DNA from 4 places in the Kineococcus haloalkalitolerans genome. Region 3 is predicted to be linked to each of the others. Evidence: predicted binding sites of a transcription regulator. Region 3 holds the regulator's gene; each other region holds the start of a gene.

Region 1 (6,981 bases), on a different contig from region 3:
ACGCTGATCCGCCCGGCGTCGGCGTGCTCGTTGAGGACGTCGACGAACTCCCCGACGGGCACGTCCGGGTTGTCGCGGTGCAGCATGTAGACGTCGGCGCGGTCGTGCTGCTGGTTCTCCAGCGACTCCAGCAGCTGCCGGGTCATCCCCTCGGGCGTGCACTCGGGGGTGTGCGCGCCCTTCATCACCGCGACCACCTCGTCGCGGACGCCGCGGTTGGCCATCCACTGCCCGAAGAGCTTCTCGTACCAGCCGTGGCCGTACCACCACGACGTGTCGAAGGTGTTCCCACCGGCCTCGAAGAACGCGTCGAACAGCGCCGAGGCGTGCGCCAGGTCGGGCTGGTTGTCCACGCCCATCACCAGGCGCGACAACGGCTTCCCGACACCCGCGACCTCGCCGTAGCGCATCGCGGAGCGGTCCACCTCCAGCGGCAGGCCCGACACCGTGGGGATCGGCGCGTCGTCGCGCTCGAAGGGGTAGCGCAGGCCCACGGCGGCGCGCCAGCGGTCCAGGACGCGCGCGGTGGCCAGGGAGTCCTCGGGGGTGAACTCGACCCGCTCGCCGGCGGCGGCGCGGGCCAGGGCGTCGGCCTCGCGCGCGTAGGGGCGGGCCGCGGGGTCGTCGCCGGGGAACTCCCACGCGCGGGGCTCCTCGCCGGCCACCCGCAGCTCGACGCGGCCGCCGCCGCGGAACGTCCACGGGTCGGTGACCGTCAGCACGCCGCGCGCGCCGGTGACCACCACGGACTCGGGGTCGGCCAGCCGCACGCCGGTGCGCACCGTCGCGGTGAGCCCGCCCGGGAACTCCAGGCGGGCGGCGGCGAACTCGTCCACGCCCGTCGGCCCGAGGGTCCCGACCGCGCGCAGCCCGGTGGGCTCGGCGCCGGCGATCGCGCACGCGTAGGTGACGGGGTACCCGCCGACGTCGAGGATCCCGCCGCCGGCCACGTCGACGTCGAACAGGCGCCCCTCGCGCCCGCCCGTGTCGAAGGAGAAGCTGGCGTCCACGTGCAGCAGCTCGCCGAGCGCGCCGGAGCGCACCAGGTCCAGGACGGTCCGGGTCTGCTCGTGGAAGCGGTACATGTACGCCTCGACGAGCGCGACCCCGGCCCGGCGGGCGGCGTCCACGACGGCCATCGTGCTGCCGTGGTTGGGCGTCAGCGGCTTCTCCACGAGCAGGTGCTTGCCGGCGCGCGCGGCCGCGACCGCCAGGCGCGCGTGCGCGGTGTGCACCGTGGCGACGTAGACGGCGTCCACGCCCGGGTCGGCCAGGACCTCCTCGTAGCCGCCCGCGCGCACCTCGCCGCCGGTCCCGGGCGCGAACTCCTCGGCGAAGGCGCGGGCGCGGGCCGGGTCCGAGCTGCCGACCGCGACGAGGCGGCCGCTGCGGCTGGCCGGCAGCTGGGAGGCGAACCGGCGCGCGATGGCGCCGGGGCCGAGCACGGCCCAGCGCAGGGCGGGCGGCTCGGGGGAGACGTCGGGGGAGACGTCGGCGGAGGACACGGGGGAGGACACGGCGGCTCCTGTGGCGGGTGACGGCCGTGAACGTTCACGGCCACCGGCGAGGGTAGGGACCGCGCGCACGGGAGCACAAGGGTGCGGGGCGCGTCGGCACGAGGGCGCGGGGAGCGTCGGGACCGCCGCCTACACTCGACCGGCGTGAGCCTCGAGACCCCCTCCCAGCACGCCCAGCACCCGGCCGCCGCTCCCGGGGTGGACATCAAGCCGCGCAGCCGGCAGGTCACCGACGGCCTGGAGGCGACGGCCTCGCGCGGCATGCTGCGCGCCGTCGGCATGGGCGACGAGGACTTCGCCAAGCCGCAGATCGGCGTCGCCTCCAGCTGGAACGAGATCACCCCCTGCAACCTGCCCCTGGACCGGCTCGCGAAGGCCGTCAAGGACGGCGTGCACGCCGCCCACGGCTTCCCGCTGGAGTTCGGCACGATCTCCGTCTCCGACGGCATCTCCATGGGCCACGAGGGCATGCACTTCTCCCTCGTCAGCCGCGAGGTCATCGCCGACTCCGTCGAGACCGTGATGAGCGCCGAGCGCCTGGACGGCTCGGTCCTGCTGGCCGGCTGCGACAAGTCGCTGCCCGGCATGCTGATGGCCGCCGCCCGCCTGGACCTGGCGAGCGTCTTCCTCTACGCCGGGACGATCCTGCCCGGGCGCGCCAAGCTGTCCGACGGCAGCGAGCGCGAGGTCACCCTCATCGACGCCTTCGAGGCCGTCGGCGCCTGCGCGCGCGGGCTGATGAGCCGCGAGGACGTCGACGTCATCGAGCGCGCGATCTGCCCGGGCGAGGGCGCCTGCGGCGGCATGTACACCGCCAACACGATGGCCGCGGCCGCCGAGGCGCTGGGCATGTCGCTGCCCGGCAGCGCCGCGCCGCCGGCCACCGACCGCCGCCGCGACGGCTTCGCCCGCCGCTCGGGCGAGGCCGTCGTCAACCTGCTGGCCAAGGGCATCACGGCCCGGCAGATCCTCACCAAGGAGGCGTTCGAGAACGCCATCGCCGTCGTCATGGCGCTGGGCGGCTCCACCAACGCCGTGCTGCACCTGCTGGCCATCGCCTACGAGGCCGAGGTGGACCTGACGCTGGACGACTTCGACCGGGTCGCGAGCCGCGTGCCGCACCTGGGCGACCTCAAGCCCTTCGGCCGCCACGTCATGGTGGACGTGGACCGCATCGGCGGCATCCCCGTCGTCATGCGCGCCCTGCTGGACGCCGGGCTGCTGCACGGCGACTGCCTGACGGTGACCGGGCGCACACTGGCGGAGAACCTCGCCGAGATCGCCCCGCCGGACGTCGACGGCGTCGTGCTGCGCGCGCTGGACGACCCGATCCACGCCACCGGCGGCATCACGGTCCTGCGCGGCAACCTCGCCCCGGGCGGGGCCGTCGTCAAGAGCGCCGGCTTCGACACCGACGTCTTCGAGGGCACCGCGCGCGTGTTCGAGCGCGAGCGCGCCGCGCTGGACGCGCTGGAGGACGGCACCATCGGCGCCGGCGACGTGGTGGTCATCCGCTACGAGGGCCCCAAGGGCGGGCCGGGCATGCGCGAGATGCTCGCCATCACCGGCGCCATCAAGGGCGCGGGGCTGGGCAAGGACGTGCTGCTGATGACCGACGGCCGCTTCTCGGGCGGCACCACGGGCCTGTGCGTGGGGCACGTGGCGCCCGAGGCCGTCGACGGCGGCCCCATCGCCTTCGTGCGCGACGGCGACCGCATCCGCCTGGACGTGGCCGGCAAGACGCTGGAGGTCCTCGTGGACGAGGAGGAGCTGGCCGCCCGCCGCGAGGGCTGGGCGCCGCTGCCGCCGGTGTACACGCGCGGCGTCCTGGCCAAGTACGCCAAGCAGGTCCAGTCCGCCTCGGTGGGCGCGGTGTGCGTCTGAGCGCGGTGCCCGTCTGACGGGGTGAGACGCGCGTCTCAGCATGTGGGACGCGACGCCCGCCCGGCTGACAGCCGGGCGGGCGGGGGTCTACGGTCGGTCCATGCGGTTCCTCGTAGCCATCGGACAGCGCGCCGGCTGACAGCCCGGCCGAGCGCGCGACCCCTCGTCATGCCTGCGGGCGGAGGGGTCTTTTCGCGTCCGGCGCAGGGACGACCGGACGCCGGGGTCCGCACGGGCCCCCGCAGGTCGACGAAGCACGAACCGCCCGAGGAGGAACGGACCATGCCGGACGTCACGCCGGTCAGCACCACCGACACCGCGCTGCCGCTCGACCCGACGCTGCCCGTCGCGTCGCTGACGGGGGCCCAGAGCCTCGTGCGCTCGCTCGAGGCCGTGGGTGCGGAGGTCGTCTTCGGGATCCCCGGGGGCACCATCCTGCCCACCTACGACCCGCTGATGGACTCCCCGCACGTGCGCCACGTCCTCGTGCGCCACGAGCAGGGCGCCGGGCACGCCGCCGAGGGCTACGCCGTGGCCACCGGGAAGGTCGGGGTGTGCATGGCGACCTCCGGCCCGGGCGCGACGAACCTCGTCACGCCGCTGGCCGACGCGCACATGGACTCCGTGCCCGTCGTGGCCATCACCGGCCAGGTCGGCACCGCGGCCATCGGCACGGACGCCTTCCAGGAAGCCGACATCACCGGCATCACCCTGCCGATCACCAAGCACAGCTACCTGGTGACCGACCCCGCCGACATCCCGCGCGTGGTCAAGGAGGCCTTCCACCTGGCCTCCACCGGCCGCCCCGGCCCCGTCCTCGTCGACGTGCCCAAGTCGGTGCAGCAGTCGGTGACCTCCTTCGAGTGGCCGACCGAGGTCGACCTGCCCGGCTACCGGCCCGTGACGCGCCCGCACGGCAAGCAGGTCAAGGAGGCCGCGCGGATGATCGCCGCGGCCCACCGCCCGGTCTTCTACATCGGCGGCGGCCTGGTCAAGGCGGACGCCGCCGCGGAGATGACCGCGCTGGCCGACCTCACCGGCATCCCCGGCACGACCACGCTCATGGCGCGCGGCGTCCTGCCCGACTCGCACCCCACCAACCTCGGCATGCCCGGCATGCACGGGACGGTGGCCGCGGTGACGGCCCTGCAGAAGGCCGACCTGCTCATCGCCCTCGGCGCCCGCTTCGACGACCGCGTCACCGGGCAGCTGTCCACCTTCGCCCCGCACGCCAAGGTGATCCACGCCGACATCGACCCGGCCGAGATCGGCAAGAACCGCGCCGTGGACGTGCCGATCGTCGGCGACGGCAAGCTGGTCGTGGCCGAGCTGGCGGCGGCCCTGCGCGCGGAGTTCGAGGCCAACGGGCGCACCGACATCACCCCCTGGCAGGAGCTGACCGAGAGCTGGCGGCGCGAGTACCCCCTGGGGTACACCGACAGCGAGGACGGCACCCTGGCGCCGCAGCACGTCATCTCCCGCATCGGCGCCATCGCCGGTCCGGAGGCGCTGTACGTGGCCGGTGTCGGGCAGCACCAGATGTGGTCCGCGCAGTTCGTCCGCTACGAGCACCCCCGCACCTGGCTGAACTCCGGCGGGCTGGGGACGATGGGCTACGCCGTGCCCGCCGCCATGGGCGCCAAGGTCGGCCGGCCCGACGCGGTCGTGTGGGCCATCGACGGCGACGGCTGCTTCCAGATGACCAACCAGGAGCTCGCGACCTGCACCCTCAACGGGATCCCCGTCAAGGTCGCCATCATCAACAACTCCAGCCTCGGCATGGTCCGGCAGTGGCAGACGCTCTTCTACTCCGAGCGCTACTCCAACACCGACCTGAACTCCGGCGCCCACCACGGCGCGCACTCCGCGCCCGTGCCCGACTTCGTCAAGCTCGCGGAGGCCTACGGCTGCGTCGGCCTGCGCTGCGAGCGCCCCGAGGACGTGGACGCCACCATCGAGAAGGCCATGGCGATCAACGACGTGCCCGTGGTCGTCGACTTCCGCGTCCACCGCGACGCGATGGTCTGGCCGATGGTCGAGGCGGGCGTCAGCAACGACGCCATCCAGTACGCCCGCGGCGTCTCGCCGCGGTGGGACCGGGAAGAGGGGGCCGACACGGCCTCCGGCCCGGAGAAGGTGGTCTCCTGATGAGCCGGCACACCCTGTCCGTCCTGGTGGAGAACCGCCCCGGCGTCCTGACCCGCGTGACGTCGCTGTTCGCGCGCCGGAACTTCAACATCCACTCCCTGACGGTCGGGCCGACCGAGCGCAGCGAGATCTCCCGCATGACGATCGTCGTCGACGTCGAGAAGCAGCCGCTGGAGCAGGTGACCAAGCAGCTGAACAAGCTCGTCAACGTGCTGAAGATCGTCGAGCTGGAGGACGACGCGTCGGTGCAGCGCGAGCTGCTGCTGGTCAAGGTCCGCGCCGACGCCACCGTGCGCGGTGAGGTCCTCAGCACCGTGCAGCTGTTCCGCGCCCACGTCGTCGACGTCGCCCCGGACGCGGTCACCGTGGAGGCCACCGGGAGCCCCGACAAGCTGGCCGCGCTGCTGCGCGTCCTGGAGCCGTTCGGGGTCCGCGAGCTCGTCCAGTCCGGGTCCGTCGCCCTCGCGCGCGGCGGGCGGGCGATCTCCGACCGCGCGCTGCGCTCGGCCTGACCCACCCCCCGACCCCCTGAAACGACCAACCGAGGAGAGCCTGACGTGGCCGAGATGTTCTACGACGACGACGCCGACCTGTCGAAGATCACCGGGAGGAAGGTGGCGGTCCTGGGCTTCGGCAGCCAGGGCCACGCGCACGCGCTGTCGCTGCGCGACTCCGGTGTCGACGTCGTCGTGGGCCTGAAGGAGGGCTCGAAGAGCCGCGCCAAGGCCGAGGAGCAGGGCCTGGCGGTCCTGACCCCCGCCGAGGCCGCGAAGGCCGCCGACGTGATCATGGTCCTGGTGCCGGACCACCTGCAGCGCGGCCTGTACGCCGAGGCGATCGAGCCCAACCTCACCGCCGGCAAGGCGCTGTTCTTCAGCCACGGCTTCAACATCCGCTTCGGCTACATCAAGCCCCCGGCCGACGTCGACGTCGTCATGGTCGCCCCCAAGGGCCCGGGCCACCTCGTGCGCCGCGAGTACGTCGACGGCCGCGGCGTGCCCGTCATCGTGGCCGTCGAGCAGGACGCCACCGGCGGCGCGTGGGACCTGGCCCTGGCCTACGCCAAGGCCATCGGCGGGCTGCGCGCCGGCGGCATCAAGACGACCTTCACCGAGGAGACCGAGACCGACCTGTTCGGCGAGCAGGCCGTCCTGTGCGGCGGCGCGTCGGCCCTGGTGCAGACCGGGTTCGAGGTCCTCACCGAGGCCGGCTACCAGCCCGAGGTCGCCTACTTCGAGTGCCTGCACGAGCTCAAGCTCATCGTCGACCTCATGTACGAGGGCGGCATCGCCAAGCAGCGCTGGTCGATCTCCGACACCGCCGAGTACGGCGACTACGTCTCCGGCCCGCGCGTCATCGACGCCTCCGTCAAGGAGCGCATGCAGGACGTCCTCAAGGACATCCAGGACGGCACCTTCGCGCGCCGCTTCAT
Region 2 (6,981 bases), on a different contig from region 3:
GTGGGGTAGGGGTCCTGCCCGACGAGGAGGACGCGGACGTCCTCGAACGGCTGGCGGAAGGCGCGCAGGACGTGCTCCGGCGCCGGCAGCCAGGGTCCCTCCTCGGCGGCGAGCCGCTGCGAGAGCGCCCGCAGCTGCGGGCGCACCCCCGCGAGGGCCCGCGCCCAGCCGGGGTCCAGGTCGTCCAGGCCGAGGCCGGCGGGGTCGTCGCCGGGGCCGCCGCCGGAGCCCCCGTCGCCGGGGTCGGGCAGGTCCAGGTCGAGGGGGGGCTGCACCACGGCGGCGACCGTAGCCCGCGCCCTGACCGGGCGCCCGGCGGCGAGCGGTCGTGGGCGGTGCCGGCGGGGCGCGCCGGGAGCGCGCGGGCGGGCTGGTGTCGGTGCCAGCACCTACAGTGGCGCACGCCGGTGGGGACGCCGGCGGCACGGACGAGGGCTGGAGGACGGCATGGACGAGGCGGCGGCGCGCACGATCGGCGCCGGTCAGGACGGGGCCGGGGACACCGGTGCCGCGGCCGGCGGGCTCAGCCCCCGGGACGCCGAGGTCCTCGCCTTCGAGCGGCAGTGGTGGAAGTACGCCGGCGCCAAGGAGCAGGCGGTCCGCGAGCTGTTCGACCTGTCCCCGACCCGCTACTACCAGGTGCTCAACGCCCTCATCGACTCCCCGGCGGCCCTGGCCCACGACCCGATGCTCGTCAAGCGGCTGCGCCGGATGCGCGCCACCCGCCAGCGCGCGCGCTCGGCGCGCCGCCTGGGCGTGCAGCCCTGAGCGCGCGCCGCGCAGCCCGTCCCGCCCGGCCGCTGGCCCCCCGCCGCGGCGCCCACCGCACCCGGCGCGGGCCGCTGGGCGTGCTGCTGCTCGTGCTCCTCTGGCTGCTGGTGGCCGCCGTCGTGGTCGCCGCCGCGGTCTGGGCGCTGGACCGCGTCGCCGGCGACGTCCTGGACCTGGCGCGCTCCCTGCTGTGACACCGTCCGACCACGGGTTGCGCGAACCCTGTCCGCGCGGGCGGTCGCCGCACTAGCCTCGGTCCCGGTCGAGCCGTCCGGCCCTCGCGCCTCCCCGGGGGCGCGCGCGCCGGGCGTCGCCCACGGCGACCACCGCCGCGGGCAGCGTGAGACCCGCGTCCGGTGCGTGCCGGAGGCGTCCTCCGCTCGTGGCACCACCAGGAGAAGGCAATGGCTCAGGGCACCGTCAAGTGGTTCAACGCCGAGAAGGGGTACGGCTTCATCACCGTCGACGACGGCGGTGCGGACGTGTTCGTGCACTACTCGGCCATCGTGGCCGACGGCTACCGCTCCCTCGAGGAGGGGCAGCGCGTGGAGTTCGAGGTCGGCCAGGGGCAGAAGGGCCCGCAGGCCGAGAGCGTCCGCGGCCTCTGAAGCGCCCCGGCCCCGCGACCGCTGCCACCGCAGCCCGGTCGCGGGGCCTTCGCGCGCCCGGACGCCCCCGGACGGCGGGGGGTGGTTTGCACTCGACCGCCCCGAGTGCCAACATTGGGGTTGGCACTCTCGAGTCGAGAGTGACAGCACGACCAGCACCTCGACACGGGAGCGACAGCTCCCGGCCGGTCCGGTGAGGTCGTCGGCGCGGGGGACGTGACCCCGCCGCCGCCGGCCGTCCGTCGCGGGCACCGCTCCGGCCGACCACCGCCCGCCTTCTGGGAGGAACACCAGGCATGAGCAAGATCATCGCCTTCGACGAGGAGGCCCGTCGCGGCCTCGAGCGCGGCATGAACCAGCTCGCCGACGCGGTCAAGGTGACGCTCGGCCCCAAGGGCCGCAACGTCGTCCTGGAGAAGAAGTGGGGCGCCCCCACGATCACCAACGACGGTGTCTCCATCGCCAAGGAGATCGAGCTCGAGGACCCCTACGAGAAGATCGGGGCCGAGCTCGTCAAGGAGGTCGCGAAGAAGACGGACGACGTCGCCGGTGACGGCACGACGACCGCGACCGTCCTGGCCCAGGCGCTCGTGCGCGAGGGTCTGCGCAACGTGGCCGCGGGCGCGAACCCGATGGGCCTCAAGCGCGGCATCGAGAAGGCCGTCGAGGCCGTGACCGAGCAGCTGCTCGGCGCCGCCAAGGAGGTCACCACCAAGGAGCAGATCGCCGCCACCGCCGGCATCTCCGCGGGCGACTCCTCCATCGGCGAGCTCATCGCCGAGGCCCTCGACAAGGTGGGCAAGGAAGGCGTCATCACCGTCGAGGAGAGCAACACCTTCGGCCTGGAGCTCGAGCTCACCGAGGGCATGCGCTTCGACAAGGGCTACATCTCGCCCTACTTCGTCACCGACGCCGAGCGTCAGGAGACGGAGCTCGAGGACCCGTACCTGCTGATCCTCAACTCCAAGATCTCCACGGTGAAGGACCTGCTCCCGCTGCTGGAGAAGGTCATGCAGTCGGGCAAGCCGCTCGTCATCATCGCCGAGGACGTCGAGGGCGAGGCCCTGGCCACGCTCGTCGTCAACAAGATCCGCGGCACCTTCAAGTCCGTCGCCGTCAAGGCCCCGGGCTTCGGCGACCGCCGCAAGGCGATGCTGAACGACATCGCCATCCTCACCGGTGGCCAGGTCATCTCCGAGGAGGTCGGGCTCAAGCTCGACACCGCCGACCTCGACCTGCTGGGCCGCGCCCGCAAGGTCGTCGTCACCAAGGACGAGACCACCATCGTCGAGGGCGCCGGCGACGCCGACCAGATCGCCGGCCGCGTCGCGCAGATCCGCTCCGAGATCGAGCGCAGCGACTCCGACTACGACCGCGAGAAGCTGCAGGAGCGCCTCGCCAAGCTCGCCGGCGGCGTGGCCGTCATCAAGGCGGGCGCGGCCACCGAGGTCGAGCTCAAGGAGCGCAAGCACCGCATCGAGGACGCCGTCCGCAACGCGAAGGCCGCCGTCGAGGAGGGCATCGTCGCCGGTGGTGGCGTGGCCCTCATCCAGGCCGGCACCGCGGCGTTCGAGAAGCTCGAGCTCACCGGTGACGAGGCCACGGGCGCGAACATCGTCAAGGTCGCCGTCGAGGCCCCGCTGAAGCAGATCGCCGTGAACGCCGGCCTCGAGGGCGGCGTCGTGGCGGAGAAGGTCCGCAACCTGCCCACCGGTCACGGCCTGAACGCCGCCACCGGCGAGTACGTGGACCTGCTCGACGCGGGCATCAACGACCCGGTCAAGGTGACGCGCTCCGCGCTGCAGAACGCCGCCTCCATCGCGGGCCTGTTCCTCACCACCGAGGCCGTCATCGCCGACAAGCCGGAGAAGGCCGCTGCGGCCCCGGCCGGCGACGGCGGCATGGGCGGCATGGACTTCTGATCCACGCCTGACCCCGCGGGGCGCGCGAGCGCCCCGCACCAGCTCCACCCGCGAGGGCGGTCCCGACCAGGGGCCGCCCTCGCGGCGTTCTCGGGCCCGGGGGTGCGTCAGGCCGGCAGCGGCACGGGGGCGCGGTCGAGGTCGGCCAGGTCGGCGCCCGCCGCGTGCAGGAGCTCCACGAGGGACTCCGGGCCGCTGCGCTCGGCGTGGTCGCGCTCGGCGTCGTGCACGGGCACGGCCTGCAGCCAGCGCACGTCCACCTGCGGGGTCAGCGGGTAGCGGGCCAGCGTCGGGAAGGACCACGGCGCGGTGACGAGCAGGTGGCGGGTCCGCCCGCCCAGCAGTTCGCCCACGACGTCGGGGAAGACCGTCCCGGCCCGCACGGGCAGGCGCTCCTTGACGGCCGTGAAGGCGCAGGCCACCACCAGGCCGCTGCACAGGTCCACGTCGGGGTGCCGCAGCGTCGTCACCAGCTCCACCCGCACGTCCTCGCCGTCCACCGGGTTCGGGCGCCGGTGCATCGACAGCGTCGAGACCGTCACGTGCCCCGGCCGGGGCGCGTCCGGGCACGTCATGAGGTGCAGCTCGTGCTCCTGGGTGCGGTCCAGGTACGGCTCGATGACCGGCCACGCCCCCGGCGACAGGCGCCGGGCGACGTAGCGGGCCATCGCGACCTCGGCGTCGCTGGGCTCCACGAGGCTCACGCGCGCACCCCCGCCTCGTGCCAGGGCCGGCCCACCGGCCGCGCGTCCTCGCGCGCCAGGCCCGTGACGGGGTCTGCCAGGGCCGCCAGGTGGGCGTGCAGGCGCGCGTCCACCCAGCGCTCGCTGCCGGTCAGCGCGTCCAGCACGAAGCGGGGGTGGGCGGTCAGCCGCTCGCGCAGCCGGAAGCCCGCCCCGCGCGTGGTCGCGGCCAGGGAGTCCAGCTGCGGCCACGGCCGCTCGGGGTTGACGTGGTCGGGCGTCAGCGGCGACACCCCGCCCCAGTCGTCGACGCCGGCGGCCAGCAGCTGCGCGCGCTGCTCCGGGTCGGACAGGTTCGGCGGGGCCTGCAGCGACACCGACGGCCCCACGACGAGGCGGGCCACGGCCAGGGCGGCCAGGTACTCCTCGTGGCCGAGGTCGTCCTCGCCGCGCATGGCGGTGTCGTCCTTGGCGCGGAAGTTCTGCACGATGACCTCCTGCGTGCCGCCGTGCTCGTCGGCCACCGCGCGCAGCGCGAAGAGCGACTCGGCCCGCTCGGCGGGGGTCTCGCCGATGCCGATCAGCAGACCGGTGGTGAACGGGACGGCCGCGCGGCCGGCGTCGTGCAGCACCCGCAGGCGCAGCTCGGGGTCCTTGTCGGGCGAGCCGTAGTGGACCCCGCCGGGCTCGGTGAACAGCCGCGCGGCGGTCGTCTCCAGCATCATCCCCATCGAGGGGGCCACCGGCCGCAGCCGCGCCAGGGCCTCCGCGCTCATCACGCCGGGGTTCAGGTGCGGCAGCAGCCCCGTCTCCTCCAGCACGAGGACGGCCAGCGCCCGCACGTACTCCAGGGTCGAGGCGTACCCGCGGGCGGCCAGCCAGTCGCGCGCGGCGCCCCAGCGGTCCTCGGGGGCGTCGCCGAGGGTGAACAGGGCCTCCTTGCAGCCGGCCGCGGCACCGGCCCGGGCGATGGCGAGGACCTCCTCCTCGTCCAGGTAGGCGGCGGGCAGGCGCCCGGGCGTCGTGGCGAACGTGCAGTAGTGGCAGCGGTCGCGGCACAGCCGGGTCACGGGGACGAACACCTTCTTGGAGTAGGTGGTCGTGCCGGGCCGGCCGGCGGCGGCCATCGCCGCGTCGCGCACGGGCGCGGCCGCCGCGCACAGCCGCGCCAGGTCGTCGCCGCGCGCGTGCAGCAGCACCTCCGCGTCCGCGGGTGAGGGCGCGGTGCCCACCCGCGGGTCGAGGTCGTCCAGCGCGGCCAGGGCGCTGCGCAGCCGCGGTGCCGGCGGCGCGGGCACCGCCGGGGCGGTGCGGCGGGCGCGCCGGCGCGGCGCGGGCAGGGCGGTGGGTGTCACGGGGCGGACCTCCGGTCCGGTGTCGGGAGCTCAGCGGCAGGCGGGCGCGGTGGCGGTCGTGGGCGTGGTCGTGGGCGCGGTCGCGGTCGCGGCGCGCAGGGCCGCGCGGGTGCGGGGGCCGACGCCGAGCGCGCGGGCGGCCTCGAGGTCCGCGGGCACGTCCACGTCGCGCCGCAGCGACGGCAGCGCGCCCGGCAGGGGCGCCGCGCCGGCCTCGGCGTGGGCGCGGGCGGAGCCGGGGCCGAAGCGGTGCGGGGGGTGCCCGGCGCGGTCGGCGACCAGGACGCTGCCGGTCCCCTCGGCGTCGGTGACGAGCACCGGGCCGGTGCGGGCGGCCGCACCGGTCAGCGCCAGGGCGAGGTCGTCGGGGCGCAGCGCGGGCAGGTCGGCCACCAGCACGGCGGTGGGGCCGGTGCCGACGGCGGCCAGCCCGGCCTCCACGGCCCGGTGCAGCCCGGGCCCGCCCGCGGCGACGACGGCGGCCCCGGCCCCGCGGGCGGCCGCGGCGACGTCCGGGTCGTCGGTGACGCACACGACGAGGGCGACGGGCGGGGCTGCCAGGGCGGCGGTCAGGCAGTCCAGCGCCATGGCCGTGGCCAGGGCGCGCCGCTCGGCGACGGGCAGCCCGAGGCGCGACTTGGCCCCGTCCCCGCCCTTGACCGGCACGACGACCCGCCAGCGTCCGCTCGCGACCACCGGGGGAGTCTCCCCCAGGCGCCGGGCGGCCGCCCGCGCGGCCCCGGTGGGCGGCCCCGGCGGCAGGGCCGCGACCGGGGCGCGCGCCTAGGGTGGCCCCGTGAGCCTGGACACCTCCCGCCGCAGCGAGCCGGCCCGGCGCGTGGTGCGCACCGCCGTCACCGCCGGCGCGCTCGACGTCGACGAGCACGCGCGGCTCGTCGGCGACGCTGCCGCGGGCGCCGTGGTCACCTTCGCGGGGGTGGTGCGCGACCACGACCACGGCCGCGCCGTCCTGGACCTGGAGTACACGGGCCACCCGAGCGCCGCCGACGTCCTGGCGGCCGTCGTGGCGCGCGTGAGCGCCGAGGAGGCCGTGGACGCCGTCGCGGTCAGCCACCGCCTGGGGCACCTGGCGGTGGGCGACTGCGCGCTGGCCGTCGCGGTCTCCGCCGCCCACCGCGCCGAGGCGTTCGCGGCCTGCGCCCGGCTCGTGGACGAGGTCAAGGAGCACCTGCCGGTGTGGAAGCGGCAGCGCTTCGCCGACGGGACGAGCGAGTGGGTCGCCTGCCCGTGACGCCGCCCGCCCGGCGCCCGCCTAGCCTCTGAGCGTGCCGACCCGCACCCCCGCACCCTCCGCCAGCACGTCGGACCCCGCCGTCCGCGCCGCGCTGCGGGCCGCCGAGCGCGACCCGGCCGGTCTCGACGACGCCGGGTACACCGCCCTCCTGCTGGCCGCCGGCGACGACCTGGAGGCGCTGTGCGCGCTGGCCGACGCGGTGCGCCGCGACGCCGTCGGCGACGAGCTGACCTTCGTCGTCAACCGCAACCTGGACACGGCCGTGGTGCTGGAGGAGGACGCGCCGCAACTGCTGGCCGAGGCCGTCGCCCTGGGCGCCACCGAGGTGTGCGCGCAGGGCCCGCTGCCCGACCACGCGCCCGCCGACGGCTACCTGCGGCTGGTGCG
Region 3 (6,981 bases):
GCCTACGCCGCCGCTGGTGTCACGACGCTGTCGGTGCTGCCGCTGGCGCCCACCCGCGAGGAGCGGGTGGCCGCGCTGCGCGCGATCGCCTGAGCCGCGCTGGACGCGCGCGGGCCCCGCCCGGCGGTGCCGGACGGGGCCCTGGTCCTGCGGTGCTCGTGCGGTGGTGCGCCGGTCTCAGCGCACGAGGCGGAAGATGCCGGGGTAGCGGTAGGCGCGGCCCTGGCTGGCGGCCACGGCCGCCAGGATCGAGAAGACCAGGCCGACGACGTAGGGCGCGCCGGCCAGGAAGATCAGCGGGGCGCCGATCCCCAGCGTGACGATCGTGGCGATCCCGGTGGCGATCCCGAGGACGACCGAGTACACGAACATCGCGATGTTGAGGTTCAGCGCCTCGGCGGAGTGCTCGCGCACGAACCGGCTGCGGTCCTTGAAGACCAGGAAGACGATGAGCGGCCCCAGGAAGGGCAGGCCCACCAGCCACGCCGCCAGCCACGACAGGTGGCCGGCCAGCGCCCAGGTGCGCTCGCTGCCCGGGTCCATCGCCGCCAGGCCGCCGGCGCCGTACGGCTCGGTCCGGCCGGACCACTGCGGGTGCTGCTGCTGGCCGTAGCCCTGGCCGTACTGCTGGCCGTAGCCCTGGCCGTACTGCTGGTCGTAGCCGCCGTGCTGCTGGTCGTAGCCGCCGTGCTGCTGGCCGTAGCCGCCGTGCTGCTGCTCGGACTGGCCCCACTGCTGGCCCGCCGGCTGGTCTCCCGCGGACGGCTTCGTGAAGTCGGGTCGCTGGGACCCGTACGGGTCGCTCACGGTTCCTCCAGGGTCGGTGGGCGCCCCCGCCGCTCGACGGGAGCACCTCGATCCTCGCACCGGCGCGCGCCCCTGTCGCGGTCCCGACGGGCGGTCCATCCCGTCGGCGGACCCGGTCCACCCGGAGGTCGTAGGCGGTGCGCCCCCGCCGTCCACCGCCGGGAGCGGGCGACCCCGGCCGGACCCCGAGCCGCTCCGGCACGGGCCGGGTCTCAGGCGTCGGCGCCGTCGGCGGTCACGAAGTCGACGAGCTCCTCCACGCGCCCGGACAGGGCCGGCTCGAGGTCGGCGATGGTGCGCACGGTGCCGAGGATGCGCTTCCAGCCGTGCGCGACGTCGGCCTGGGTGGCGTGCGGCCAGCCGAGCTCGGCGAGGATCCCGTGCTTCCACGACGTGCCGCGCGGCACGGCGGGCCAGCGCTCCCAGCCGAGGCGCTGCGGGCGCACCGCCTGCCACACGTCGACGAAGGGGTGCCCGACGACGAGGACGTGCGGGCTGCGCGCGACGGCGGCGACGATCCGCGACTCCTTGCTGCCGGCGACGAGGTGGTCGACGAGGACGCCGATCCGCCGGCCCGGCCGGGGCCCGAAGGCGCGCACGGCGGCGTCGAGGTCGTCCACGCCGTCCAGGACCTCCACGACGACGCCCTCCACGCGCAGGTCGTCGCCCCAGACGCGCTCGACGAGCTCGGCGTCGTGGCGGCCCTCGACGAGGATGCGCGAGGCGCGGGCGGTGCGGGCGGCGGCGCCGGCCACGGCCACCGACCCCGAGGCGGTGCGGCCGGGGGCGGCGGGAGCGGCGGGCCCGCGCGGGGCGACGAGGCGCACGGGCTGCCCGTCCACCCAGAAGCCCGGCCCGAGGGGGAAGGTGCGGGTGCGCCCGCGGCGGTCCTCCAGGACGACCACGTGCACGCCGCCGCTCTTCTCGGTACGCACGACGGCGCCCACCCAGCCGGTCTCGACGTCCTCCACGACGAGCCCGCTCACGGCGGTCTCCTCGCGGGAGGCGGGCCGGCGCGGGTGCGGGTCGCGGGCGAGGACGTCGGAGCCGTACCGGTCAGCAGCCACCCGGGCACCCTACGGACGCGGCGCGCCGCGGCCCGGCAGCGGGCGGCGCGTGTCCGGGGCGAGGTCTAGACTTGGCACTCGCCCGTCGCGAGTGCCAGAGCTGCGCGGGCGGCGGGACCGGGACGGGGAGCGGACGGGGGAGGTGCCGATGAGCGACGACCGGCGGCTGGCCGTGCTGCGCGCCATCGTCGAGGACTACGTGTCGACGCACGAGCCCGTCGGCTCCAAGGCGCTGGTCGAGCGCCACCGCCTGGGCGTGTCCCCGGCGACGATCCGCAACGACATGGCGGTGCTGGAGGACGAGGGCTACATCACCCAGCCCCACACCAGCGCCGGGCGCATCCCCACCGACAAGGGCTACCGGCTGTTCGTGGACCGGCTGGCCACCGTCAAGCCGATGTCGACGGCCGAGAAGCGCGCCATCCAGACGTTCCTCGACGGTGCCGTGGACCTCGACGACGTCGTGGACCGCACCGTGCGGCTGCTGGCGCAGATCACCCGGCAGGCCGCCGTCGTGCAGTACCCCTCGCTCTCGCGGGCGGCCGTGCGGCACGTGGAGGTCGTGCCGGTGGGCGGGCGCAGCGCGCTGCTGGTCCTCATCACCGACACCGGCCGCGTCGAGCAGCGCGTGGTGGAGCTGCGCTCGGCCGCCGACCCCGCCGCGCTGGTCACCTCGCTGACGGCCCTGCGCACCCGGCTGAACGCCGCCGTGGCCGGGCACCGCCTGCAGGAGGCCCGCGTCGCCCTCACCGACGTCGTCCAGCAGACCCCGACCGAGGACATGGCCGTGGCCGCCGAGGTCGCGGCGGCCCTGGGCGACTGCCTGACCGCCGGCCTGGCCGAGCGGGTGGTCATCGCCGGCACGTCCAACCTCGCCAAGTCCGGGCCGGACCTGGCCGCCTCCCTGGGAAGCGTCCTGGAGGCGCTGGAGGAGCACGTCGTGCTGCTGCGCCTGGTGCAGGAGATGACCGAGGACGGCGGCGGCGACGGGCTCACCGTGCGGATCGGCTCGGAGAACGTGCACGTCGGGCTCACCGAGACGTCCGTGGTGACCACCGGCTACGGCGGCGAGGGCCGGGCGCTGGCCCGCCTCGGCGTCCTGGGCCCGACGCGGATGGACTACCCCACGACGATGGCCGCCGTCCGCGCGGTGTCACGCTACGTCTCGCGGATCCTCGCCACGTGAACCCCGTGAGCCCGGCCACGCCCGCGACCCGCCCCCACCGACCGACCCGACAGGAGACCTGAGCGCCTCGTGAGCGACTACTACGACGTCCTCGGCGTCAGCAGGGACGCCTCGGCGGAGGACATCAAGCGCGCCTACCGGAAGCTGGCGCGCAAGCTCCACCCCGACGTCACCGACGACCCGGAGGCGGGCGACCGCTTCAAGGAGGTCTCCCAGGCCTACGAGACGCTGTCCAACCCGGAGAAGCGGGCGCTGTACGACCGCGGCGGCGGCCAGCAGCCGGGCGCGGCCGGGTTCGGCGCCGGGTTCGGCTTCAGCGACATCATGGACGCCTTCTTCGGCCAGGGCGCCGGGGCGGGCGGGCGCGGTCCGGCCAGCCGCACGCAGCGCGGGCAGGACGCCCTCATCCGCGTCGACGTGGACCTGGCAGAGGCCGCCTTCGGCGCCGAGCGCTCCATCCAGGTGGACACCGCGGTGCTGTGCCCGACGTGCAAGGGCACCTGCTGCCAGCCGGGCACCAGCCCGCAGACCTGCGACATCTGCCACGGGCAGGGGCAGGTGCAGCGCGTGGTGCGCTCGCTGCTGGGCCAGGTCATGACGACCGCGCCGTGCCCGACGTGCCACGGCTTCGGCACGGTGCTGCCCTCGCCGTGCCAGGAGTGCAACGGGGAGGGCCGCGTGCGCGCGCGCCGGCCGCTGACGATCCGCATCCCGGCGGGCGTGGACACCGGCACCCGCATCCAGCTGGCCGCGCAGGGCGAGGTCGGCACGGCCGGCGGCCCGCCCGGGGACCTGTACGTGGAGGTCCACGAGCGCCCGCACCCGGTGTTCACCCGCTCCGGCGACGACCTGCACTGCACCCTGGAGGTGCCGATGACGGCCGCCGCGCTGGGCGCCTCCATCCCCCTGGAGACCCTGGACGGCACCGAGGCCGTGGAGGTGCGCCCCGGCGCGCAGCCGGGCGAGCAGGTGACGCTGCGCGCGCGCGGCGTGGAGCACCTGCGCTCCACCGGCCGCGGCGACCTGGTGGTCACCCTGGAGGTGCGCACCCCGCGCGACCTGGACGACGAGCAGGAGTCGCTGCTGCGCCGGCTGGCCGAGCTGCGCGGCGAGGTCCGCCCGGCGGGCACGCTGCAGCCGGCCCACCAGGGCGTCTTCTCCAAGCTGCGCGACCGCTTCTCCGGCCGCTGACCGGTCGCTGACCGCGGGCCGCGCTCCCCCCGAGGGAGCGCGGCCCGCGGCCGGTTCAGCGGACCGTGACGGTCTTGGTGTCCGGCAGCGGCGCGGCGCCCTCGCCGCCGGACTCGTCGGGCGCCACGACGGTCACGGTGTAGTCCCCGGCCGGCAGCGCCGCCGTGAAGGAGAAGTCGCCCCAGGTGCCGTTCGCGCCGGCCTGCACGGCGTCGCGCGCCACCTCGGTGCCCGCGGCGTCGGTGACGGTCCACAGCAGGGTGCCCTCGAACGCCGTGCCGGTGCCCTCGACGGTCACCGACCCCGGCGTGGACGTCGACACGCCGGTGATCCACACCGGGGCCTGGACCTCGGCGCGCGGGGCCCGCGAGACCGCCTGGGCGACGACCCGCCCGAAGACGGGCTGCCCGGCGGCCCCGTCCACGCGCAGCTCGACGGGCACGTCCTGCCCGGCGGCCGCCGTCACGGTCCACACCAGCTGCTGCACGGCCAGGTCCGCGTCGCCGGTCTCCACGTCGCCGGAGACCGCGGAGGCCGCGACGTCGACGACCAGGCGCCCGTCGGCGGCGGTGACGCTCGCGCCGGCGTCGGGGCCGAAGGGGCTGGCGTAGTCGGGGTCGGCGGGCGAGCCGCCCAGCAGGGCGCGCAGCGCCAGCGTCGCGTCGTCGGCGCCGCCGGAGACCGGCACCCACTCGCGGAACAGCTTGGGGGAACCCTCCCCGCCCAGCCAGTAGACCGGGACGCTGGCGGCGCCCGAGGGCAGCGCGGAGCCCGCGGACGCCGGGGCGCTGGTGGCGGGCGCCGACGTCGGGGCGGCCGGCTCGCTCGTGGCGGCGGTCGGCTCCGCGGGCGCGGGCGCGGGCTCGGCCGGCTCGGAGGTCGGCGAGGCCGGCTCGCTGCTCGTCGGCGCGGCCGGCTCGGACGTCGCCGACGTGGCGGCCGCGACGGTCGTGACGCTGTCGCCGCCGCGCTGGGTCAGGGCGAGGGCGCTGCCGCCCACGACGACGACGGCGGCCGCCGCGGCCACCGCCGTCCAGGCGCGCGTGCGGCGGCGGGAGGACTGGCTGGCCATGAGGATCTCCTGGAGGCGGTCGGGCGGGTCGACCGCGGCGGCGCGCGCGGCCATGGCCCCGCGCAGCGCGCGGGCGGTCGGGTCGGTGGCCGGGTCCGGCAGGGGGCCGGTCCCGGGGACGTCGGGCTGGTCGGGCTGGTCGGTGCCGCTCACGGGGTCTCCTCGGTCCGCACGGCGGCGCGCAGGGCGGCCAGCCCGCGGTGCGCGTGCGTCTTGACGGCCCCGCGGCTGACGCCCAGGGCCTCGGCGATGTCCTGCTCGGACAGGTCGGCGTGGTAGCGCAGCACGAGGACCTCGCGCTGGCGCGGAGGCAGGGCGTCGAGCGCCGCGAGCACGCGGCGGTGCTCGGCCGCGCGCAGCGCCCGCTCCTCGGGGCCCTCCGGCTCGGGGTCGGGCAGCGGGCGGTGCCGGTCGGCGACCTGCCGGTGCCGCAGCACGTCGCGGGCGCCGTTGACGACCGCCTGGCGCAGGTAGGCCGCGGCCGCGCCCGGATCGTCCAGCCGCCGCCAGCGCCGGTGCAGCGCCACGAAGGCGTCCTGCACGACCTCCTCGGCGGTGGCGCTCTCCCCGAGCAGCAGGACGGCCAGGCCGACCAGGCGGCGCCAGTGGCCCGCGTACAGGTGGGCGACGGCCGTGTCGGCGTCCCAGCCGCGCGGGTCGTCGTCCCCGTCGGGGCCGCCGTGCTCACCAGGCCCGCCGCCCGCCCCGCGGGCGCGCACGAGCACCGGGCGGACCCTGCCGCCGCCGGAGCGCGCACCGCGCTCGGGACGCGCCTCAGCCACGGCCGCACCCCCCGTCCTCCACGTCACACGAGTACGACGAGTGACCAGCGCTCACGGTTGACATCCAACCCGAGCGGGTTCCGCCAGCGGGTGATCACCGCGCCCGGCGCGCCGCCCGGTAGCCTGCGGCCGCATGACCGACCAGGACGGACCCCCGGAGCCCGGCGCGGGCGGTGAGGAGTCCGGCGCGGCCCGCGCCCCCGACGACCTGTTCCTGCGGATCGTGGCGGGGGAGCTGCCCGCCACGATCGTGCACTCCGACGAGCTCGTCGTCGCCTTCCGCGACGTCGCCCCGCAGGCGCCCGTGCACGTCCTCGTCGTCCCGCGCGAGCGCTACGAGACCGTCGCCGAGCTCGCCGCGGCGGCCCCCGCGACGCTGGCGCGCCTCGTCGAGGTCGCCCAGCGCGTCGCCGACGCCGAGTGCGGCGGGCAGTTCCGGCTCGTCTTCAACACCGGCCCCGCGGTGGGCCAGTCGGTCATGCACGTCCACGGGCACGTCCTGGGCGGCCGGGGCTTCACCTGGCCGCCCGGCTGAGCGAAGGGTTGGATGGAGCGCCATGTGCGGCTTGTGCGGTGAGGTCAGGTTCGACGGACGACCGGCGGACGTGTCCGCGGTCCAGCGCATGTCCGCGCCGCTGGCGTCGCGGGGCCCGGACGGGGAGGGGTACTGGGCGCAGGGCCGGGTCGCCTTCGGGCACCGGCGCCTGTCGATCATCGACCTGTCGGTGTGCGGGTCGCAGCCCATGGTGGACATGGAGCTGGGCCTGACGGCCGTCTTCAACGGGTGCGTCTACAACTACAAGGAGCTGCGCGCCGAGCTGCAGGGGCACGGCTACCGCTTCTCCTCGACCTCCGACACCGAGGTCATCCTCAAGG
Region 4 (6,981 bases), on a different contig from region 3:
CAGGTGGCCGTGGTGGCCCTGCGCGACGACCTGGACGCGCTGGCCGAGGTGCTGCCGGAGCGGCTGCGCGCCGAGGGCAGCCTCGTCGAGCTGCCGCTGCCGGAGCTGGGCGCGCAGCTGGCCGCGCTGCAGCGCGACGTCGACGCCCTGGACACCCTCCCGCGGCGCACCACGCTCCTGCGCGAGCTCGGTGCCGCCGGCTGGCAGCCCCTCGTGGAGGACCTCGCCGCCCGCTGGGCGGGGCCCGGCAGCCTCGACCTGGCCGCGGAGGTCGAGGCCGCCTGGTGGTCGGGCGTCCTGGACGTCGTCAGCCTCGACGACCCCCTCGTCGGCGCCGGGGACAGCGACGCGCTGCGCCAGGCGCGCGCCGACCTGCAGCTGGCCGTCGCGGCGGCGCACGTGCACGCCGCCCGCGGGGTGCGGGCGGCCGTCGACGCGCGGCTCGACCGCGCGGCCGCTGCGGGTGCCGGCGCTGCGGGTGCCGGCGCTGCGGGTGCCGGCGCTGCGGGTGCCGCCGCGCCCGCTGCCGCGGTGGCCGACGTGCTGCCGTGCTGGGCGCTGTCCCCGGCCGGTGCCGCGGCCGTCCTGGGCGCCGGGGCCGTGCCGGGCGCCGGCGACCAGGAGCCCGCCGCGGACCTCGTCCTCGTCCTGGGCGCCGAGGCCGTGGCGACCGCCGCCGTCCTGCCGGCCCTCTCGCGCGGCGCGCAGGTCGTCGTCGTCGGCGACCCGGCCCTGCCCGGCCCGCCCGCGCCCCCGCCCACCGGCGGCCCGGCGCCCCGCCCGGCCGCGTCCGCCGCGGCCGACCCGTCGAGCCCGCGCGACCTGCTCGCCGAGAGCGAGGGGGTGCTGCCGGCGCTGCGGCTGACGCGCCAGCACGCCTGCCTGGAGGAGTCCCTGCTCGCCGGGCCGGCCGCCGACGCCGGGGCGGAGGCGCTGCCCGCGGCGTGGACGGGGGCGCGGCGCGTGGAGCGCACGTCCGGCCGGCCCGCCGGGGCGCGCCGCGGTCCCGAGGCCGTCGTCGACCTGACCGTCGACGTGGTGCTGGAGGCCCTGCGCACCCGGCCCCGCGAGAGCCTGGGCGTGGTGCTGGCCGACACGGTGACCGCCGACGCCGTCACCGCCGCGCTGCGGCTGCGCGCCGGGGACGCCGGTGTCCGCCTGCCCGCCGCCCTGCTCGTGGCCGAGGCGGCGCTGTGGCCGGGGGAGCGGCGCGACCACGTCGTCGTCGTGGCCGCCGCGGCGGGCTCCGCGACCGGCTCCGGGTCGCCGGTGGGGGTCTGGACCGGCCCCGCCGGTCGCGCGCAGGTGCGCCTGGCGCTCACCCGCTCGCGCCGGCGCACCACCCTCGTCGTGGACGACACCGCGTCCGAGGGGCAGCGCGCGGTCCCGGCGGAGCTGCTGCGGCTGGCGCTGGACTGGGAGGCCGCCGGGGAGCTGCGGCCGTCCACCGGGGACCCCGGCGCGCTGGTCGCCCGCCTCGCCGCGGCCTGCGCGGACGCCGGCCTGCCGGTGACCACGGGCGTCGGGACCGGCGCCGCCCTGCCGCTGGTGGTGCAGGCGCCCGGCGGGGGACCGGCCGTGGCCGTCGACCTGGACGCCGCCGACGAGCCGGACGTCCTGGAGCGCGAGGTCGCCCGCCCGGCCCGCTGGGAGCGCGCCGGCTGGCACTGCCTGCGCTCGACCTCCGGGGACGTCCACGCCGACCCGGCCGGCGAGGCCCGCCGCATCGCCGGGGCCTGGCGCTCGCTGGGTGGCGCTCCGACGACGGGCGGCCCGCTGACCCCGCGCACCATCGACCTGCGCGCCGGGGACCTGCACGCGGCCGACCCCCGGGGCGTCGATCCGCAGCCCGCGGACGCCGGGCCGCGACCGCCGACGCCCCGGACGCCGGGACCGGTGCTCGACGAGCAGGTGCGCTCGCGGGCCGTGGCGCCCGCGGGGGCCGGGCGCGGCGGGCGGGGGACCCGGTGAGCGGGGGGCCGGGCGAGGACGGCGAGCGCGAGGTGCCGCTGGAGGACGAGCGCTCCGCCGACGACGGCGACCTCGGCTGGGGCGAGGCCCGCGGGGACGACGGCGACGACGAGCGCTTCCTGCGCGAGCGCCCGCCGCACTGGGACTGACCTCCCGGACCGGGAACCCGGGCGCGCGGCGCTCACGTCCCGCGCACGACGAGGACGGTGCGGCCGGCCGCGGCCACCAGGTCCGCCGCCGTGCTCGCACCGACGGCCACCACGACGGCGCCCGGACCGTCCCCGGCGCCCCCGCCGGGCCACGCACCCCCGGGGCCCGCGCTCGAGCTGCCGGGTGGGGCGCCGCCCGCGACGGCGAGCACGGGCACGTCCACCGCGAGCGCGGTCGCGCCCGTGACGGCGCCCGTCACCGGGTCCAGGACGCGGGCGAGGACGTCGACGCGGGTGCCGGGCGCCAGGCCGGGCGGCGCGCCGGCGGGCAGGTCGACCAGGGCGGCCACCGCGCCGGCGGGCTGCCCGGTCAGGAGCCCGGGCCCGGCCGTGCGGGTGCGCGTCAGCGGCTCACCGCGGCCGAGCGGACCCGCCAGGACGGCGCCGTCGGCGCTCGTCAGCGCCCCGGGCGGCACGAGCTCGCGCGGCCAGGCGGCGGGCACGACGTCGCCGCCGGTGAGGGGACTGCCCGCGGGCAGGTCGCGCGCGGCCACGAGGACGGTGGTGGTCGCGGGCGCCGGCGGGGCGAGCGCGGCCACGGCCAGGCCGCCCGCGCCCGCCACCAGCCCGGCGCTCAGCCAGCCGCGCGCCCGCCGCCGGCGTCGTCGCGCGGCCGGGCCCCGGCCCGCGGGCGGGACCGGTGGGGCGGTGGGTCGGGTCGACCTGTCGGCGAGCACGCGGGGACGCTAGGCAGCGCTCGCCGCCGGCTCCGGGCCGCGCGCCGGCCCCTGTGGACAGCGGTGCCCGGCGGCGGGGTGTGGACCCCGCCGCCGGAGCGGCCTCAGGCCGCCGAGGTGCTGGAGGAGGACGAGCCGGAGGACGACCCGGACGACGTGGTCGACGACGAGCCCGAGGAGGACGACGAGCTCGACGAGGACGAGCTCGAGGAGTCCTTCGCAGAGCCGCCGGAGGAGCTGGAGGACCCGGACGGCTCGGACGGGGTCTTGCGGGAGTCGGTGCGGTAGAAGCCGGACCCCTTGAAGACCACGCCGACGGAGTTGAAGAGCTTGCGCAGGCGGCCGGAGCACTCGGGGCAGTCGGTCAGCGCGTCGTCGCTGAAGGACTGGCGGACCTCGAAGCTGTGCTGGCACTCCTGGCACGCGTAGGCGTAGGTGGGCACGTCGTCTCCTGGGCTCGGGCGCGCGGCGCTGCCGCGGCGGCGCTGCGGGGCCCGGCTCTGGCACTCGGGCCCGTCGAGTGCCAATGGTAGCCGCGCCGGGCCCTCGGCGCGGCTCACCCGACCCGCAGCTGCAGGGTCGTCACCGGCCCACCGGCCTCCACCCGCAGCGTCGTCGTCCCCGGCGACACCCCGGTCACCTCCAGTGTCCGGGGGTCCAGGACCGCGAGGGTGCCCGCGCGCGGCACCCGGCGCCCGTCCGGCGCCGGCGGGCGGACCGCCAGCCCCGGCCCCGAGACGCGCACCGCCGCCGCGGGCACGCCCACCGCACCGCCCCCGGCGGCGGTGCCGGTCACCGCCAGCGCGGCCCGGGCCCCCGGCGCCAGGACGAGGTCACCGGCGGACGCGGAGGTCAGCACCGGCCGGGTCGCGACCCGCAGCCAGCCGTCGTCGCGCCCGGGCACGGCCGCCGAGCCCGCCGACGGGCGGGAGGCGGCCGCGGCGTCCACCGCCAGCGCCGTCCACGCCGGCGGCGCCCCCGGGACCCCCGTCCCGCTGGCGGCCGTCACCTCCAGCACCCCCTCGCGCCGCTGCACGCCCGCGGTGCTCGCACCCGGCGCGCCGCCGGCGACCACGGCCACCCGCCCACCGGTCTCCTCGCGCCAGTCGGCCAGCCACCCGCGCAGCAGCGCCGCCTCGTCCGGGTCGGCCAGCGAGCCGGGCCCGTGCGCGCTCACCACGACGAGCCCGCGCACCCCCTCCTCGCGGCCGGCGGCGTCCAGCTCCGCGCGCAGCCACGCCAGCTGCCCGGGGTCGGCCGCGCCCAGCGACCCGCCCGCCGCGTCCAGCAGCAGCCAGCGGGTCCCGGCGTCGTCCACCCGGCGGGCGCCGGCCCCCGGCCCCAGGTCCGCGCCCAGCTCCGAGTCCCCGCGCACCCACTCCCACGGCACGCCGGAGCGGTCGAGGACGTCCCGCACGGCGCGCACGTCCGCGGCGCCCGCGCGGCCCCCCGCCGGGCCGGCGACGCCGCCGGCGAGGACCACCCGCCCGGCGCCGGCCGCCACGGCGTCGGCGACGGCGCGGCGCAGCACCTCCACGCTCGCCGGGCGCGCCGCCTCGACGGCCGTGCCCGCCAGCACCGCCACCGGCGCGGGCCCGCCGGCGAGCGGCTGCGCGGTCTCCAGCGCCGGGTCCACCCGCCCGGTCGCGGCTCCCGGGTCGGCGGCCGCGGGCGGCGGCGACGCGGCCGCCGCGTCGAGGCGGGCGACGTCCAGGGCGCCCGAGGTGCGGCGCGTCACGTCCGTGTGCGCGACGTACACGCGCACCAGGCGCACGTCGCGGGCGCCGGCGGGCACGGGCGCGCTGACCCGCCGCCAGCCCGTCCAGTCCAGCGCGGGCGCCAGCGTCACGGGCCGGTCGGCGCCGTCGACGCGCAGCACCGCGCGCAGCCACCCGCCGCGCCCGTCCGCGCGCGCGTCCAGCGCCACCTCGCGGGCACCGGCGGGCAGCCGCAGCGGGGCGGCGGGCACGAGCGCGGCCACGGACGTGCCCGCGCTCTGCCCGGCGACGTCCCAGGACAGGCGCAGGGCCCCGCCCCCGCCGGGCAGCCCGGTCGCGGGCACGGCGGTCGCGGTGACGGCGGCGCGGGTGCCGGCCGCGCTCCAGCGGCCCGCGTCGGCCAGGTCGTCCACGCGCACCGCCCGCAGGCCGACGGACACCCCGGCGCTCGCGCTCACCCCGGCCGCGCTCAGGCCGACGCGGGTGCCGCCCGCGGCGGGGACGGCCACGGCCCTCAGCCGCAGCCGCCCGTCCGGCAGCGCCTCGGCGCGCAGGACCGCCGGGTCGGTGCGGACGGTGACCTCGCGGGCGTCCACGGGGGCCGCGCGGCCCTCGGCGTCGCGGCCGAGGACGACGACGTCGACGCTGTCACCGGCTCCGGGCAGCACGGGCACCGCCGCGTCGGGGCCGTCGGCGTCGTCCGCGACCAGTGACAGCCCGGCCAGCCGGCCCAGGACGAGCACCTCCCGCTCCCCGCCCACGCCGCCTCCCGGGGCCGCGCGCACCCGCGCGGTGCCGGGGGCGGCGCCCCGCAGCGAGGCCGTGCCCGCCGCTGCGCCCGGCACGACCGCGACCGTGCCGGGGTCGCTGGACGTCCACGCCGGGACCGGTGCACCGGCGGGGGCGCCGGAGGCGTCCAGCGCCTCGGCCCGCACCTCGCGCGCCAGGCCGGGGAAGAGGCGCAGGGCCTCGGCGGGGTCGTCGGCGCCCGGCGACCACCCGGACGGCCCGGTGACCAGCCGCAGCTCGGCCGGGCGCCCGTCGCCCGGGGCGGGCACGAGGCCGACGGCGTTGGCCACGGGCCGCGGGGCGCCGTCGGAGGGCTCGCCGACCACCGCGGCGGCGCCCGTGCCGGGGGCGCGGGCGACCAGCTGGGCGGACCCGCCGCCGTCGAGCATCACGGCCGTGCGGGCGCCCAGGTCCGCCACGGCGCGGGCGGTCTCCAGCGCGGTCCACCCGCGCGAGCGGGCCGTGCCGCCGTCGACGGTGACCAGCAGCAGCTCCCCGGTGGCGGTCCAGCCGATCGCCGTGCGGGCGCGGGGGGTGCTCCACAGCGGGTCGGCCGTGTCGACCGCGGCGACGCGGCCGTCGCGGACGAGGACCAGGCGGGCGCCCAGCGCGTCGCCCGGCGGCACGTCGCGCACGTCCCACGCCGTGCTCGCGGGAGCGCCGACGGGCGTGCCGGCCAGGGCGGCGGCCGCCGTGCCCGTGGCCAGCAGCACCAGCCCCCCGGCGGGGACGGGCGTGGCGCCGGGCGCGGGCCGCACGGCGCTGACCCGCCCGTCGCGCACCTCCAGCTCCACCCCGCCGGCGGCGGCGAGCGCGCGGTCGCCGCGCCCCCAGTCGGGCGTGTAGACCGCGACGGCGTCGGGACCGACCTGGCCGGGGTTGAGCCCGGCCAGGGGGAAGCCGCGCCCGGCGACGGTCGCGGTGCCGCGCAGGAGCAGGTCGGCGAGAGCGCCGTCGAGGGAGGTGACGGCCTGCGGGTGGGCGGCGGCCTTGAGCGCGGTGCCGTCGCGCACGACGGGGCCGTTCGGGCTGCCGGTGCGGTCGATGTCGAAGAAGTCGCCGTTGACGGCCGCGACGGCCCCGCCGGCGGCCGCGAGCGCCGCGGGCTCGCGGGGTCCGCTGAGCCCGTCCTGCAGCAGGCGCGGGCGGGTGCCGGTGCCGGGCGCCAGGCGCAGGACGCGGCTGCGGACGGGACCGGCCGCGGTCAGCTCCGCGCGCTGCTCCAGCACGAGCCCGGGGGCGAGGCGGGCGGTGCGCTCCTCGAGCAGCAGCGCCCCGGTGGCCGGTGCCGACCGCAGCTCCAGGTCGGGCGCCAGCGCGCCGGCGGGAGCGGGCGCGGGCGTCGGGGCGGCCGTGGCGGGCTGGCCCGCGAGCAGGCTCGCCAGCAGCGCCGCCAGCGGGACCGCGGCGAGCCGGGTGGACCGGGTGCGCCGGGCCGGCCGGGTGGGGGCGGCTCCGCGCCGGTGGGGACCCATGCCCCACCGTAATCACACGGGGTAGCAGATTGGTGACGTGGTGTCGCCGGCGGTCAGGCCAGCAGCCACAGCCAGCGGGTCGGCGTCACCACGCCCTGCACGGGCCGGTCGTGCGGCAGGACGGGCAGCGGGCTGACGGCGG

What was found. The regulator HrcA, encoded in region 3, represses chaperone genes, less so after heat shock. The targets are predictions, from matches to a motif close to GNTNGCACTCGGNNNNNCCGAGTGCNANC.
Region 1: ACRYMY_RS14255 (acetolactate synthase large subunit) is a predicted target of HrcA. The motif match lies at 3,513-3,541, and genes of this name have one in related genera.
Region 2: groL (chaperonin GroEL) is a predicted target of HrcA. The motif match lies at 1,464-1,492, and genes of this name have one in related genera.
Region 4: ACRYMY_RS11480 (FmdB family zinc ribbon protein) is a predicted target of HrcA. The motif match lies at 3,357-3,385, and genes of this name have one in related genera.

The regions. Positions count from the first base shown of each region.
Region 1 is NZ_JBJLSH010000036.1:24,298-31,278, reverse strand. Features, by position in the region: gene ACRYMY_RS14265 (aldo/keto reductase) at 1-1,505, opposite strand, end outside; gene ilvD (dihydroxy-acid dehydratase) at 1,662-3,401, shown strand; gene ACRYMY_RS14255 (acetolactate synthase large subunit) at 3,684-5,549, shown strand; gene ilvN (acetolactate synthase small subunit) at 5,549-6,061, shown strand; gene ilvC (ketol-acid reductoisomerase) at 6,107-6,981, shown strand, end outside.
Region 2 is NZ_JBJLSH010000053.1:504-7,484, forward strand. Features, by position in the region: gene ACRYMY_RS17110 (uracil-DNA glycosylase) at 1-251, opposite strand, end outside; gene ACRYMY_RS17115 (DUF3263 domain-containing protein) at 448-768, shown strand; gene ACRYMY_RS17120 (cold-shock protein) at 1,176-1,379, shown strand; gene groL (chaperonin GroEL) at 1,676-3,301, shown strand; gene ACRYMY_RS17130 (suppressor of fused domain protein) at 3,409-4,005, opposite strand; partial or broken gene cofG (7,8-didemethyl-8-hydroxy-5-deazariboflavin synthase CofG) at 4,020-5,324, opposite strand; gene cofC (2-phospho-L-lactate guanylyltransferase) at 5,370-6,035, opposite strand; gene ACRYMY_RS17145 (molybdenum cofactor biosynthesis protein MoaE) at 6,136-6,591, shown strand; gene ACRYMY_RS17150 (FO synthase) at 6,626-6,981, shown strand, end outside.
Region 3 is NZ_JBJLSH010000066.1:8,404-15,384, reverse strand. Features, by position in the region: gene ACRYMY_RS18415 (LLM class F420-dependent oxidoreductase) at 1-93, shown strand, start outside; gene ACRYMY_RS18410 (DUF4870 domain-containing protein) at 178-807, opposite strand; gene ACRYMY_RS18405 (DUF3097 family protein) at 1,020-1,874, opposite strand; gene hrcA (heat-inducible transcriptional repressor HrcA) at 2,023-3,060, shown strand; gene dnaJ (molecular chaperone DnaJ) at 3,130-4,251, shown strand; gene ACRYMY_RS18390 (Gmad2 immunoglobulin-like domain-containing protein) at 4,307-5,476, opposite strand; gene ACRYMY_RS18385 (RNA polymerase sigma factor) at 5,473-5,943, opposite strand; gene ACRYMY_RS18380 (HIT domain-containing protein) at 6,239-6,640, shown strand; gene ACRYMY_RS18375 (N-acetylglutaminylglutamine amidotransferase) at 6,663-6,981, shown strand, end outside.
Region 4 is NZ_JBJLSH010000025.1:45,261-52,241, reverse strand. Features, by position in the region: gene ACRYMY_RS11495 (hypothetical protein) at 1-1,971, shown strand, start outside; gene ACRYMY_RS11490 (hypothetical protein) at 1,968-2,120, shown strand; gene ACRYMY_RS11485 (SAF domain-containing protein) at 2,153-2,857, opposite strand; gene ACRYMY_RS11480 (FmdB family zinc ribbon protein) at 2,962-3,300, opposite strand; gene ACRYMY_RS11475 (phosphodiester glycosidase family protein) at 3,414-6,839, opposite strand; gene ACRYMY_RS11470 (5-formyltetrahydrofolate cyclo-ligase) at 6,893-6,981, opposite strand, start outside.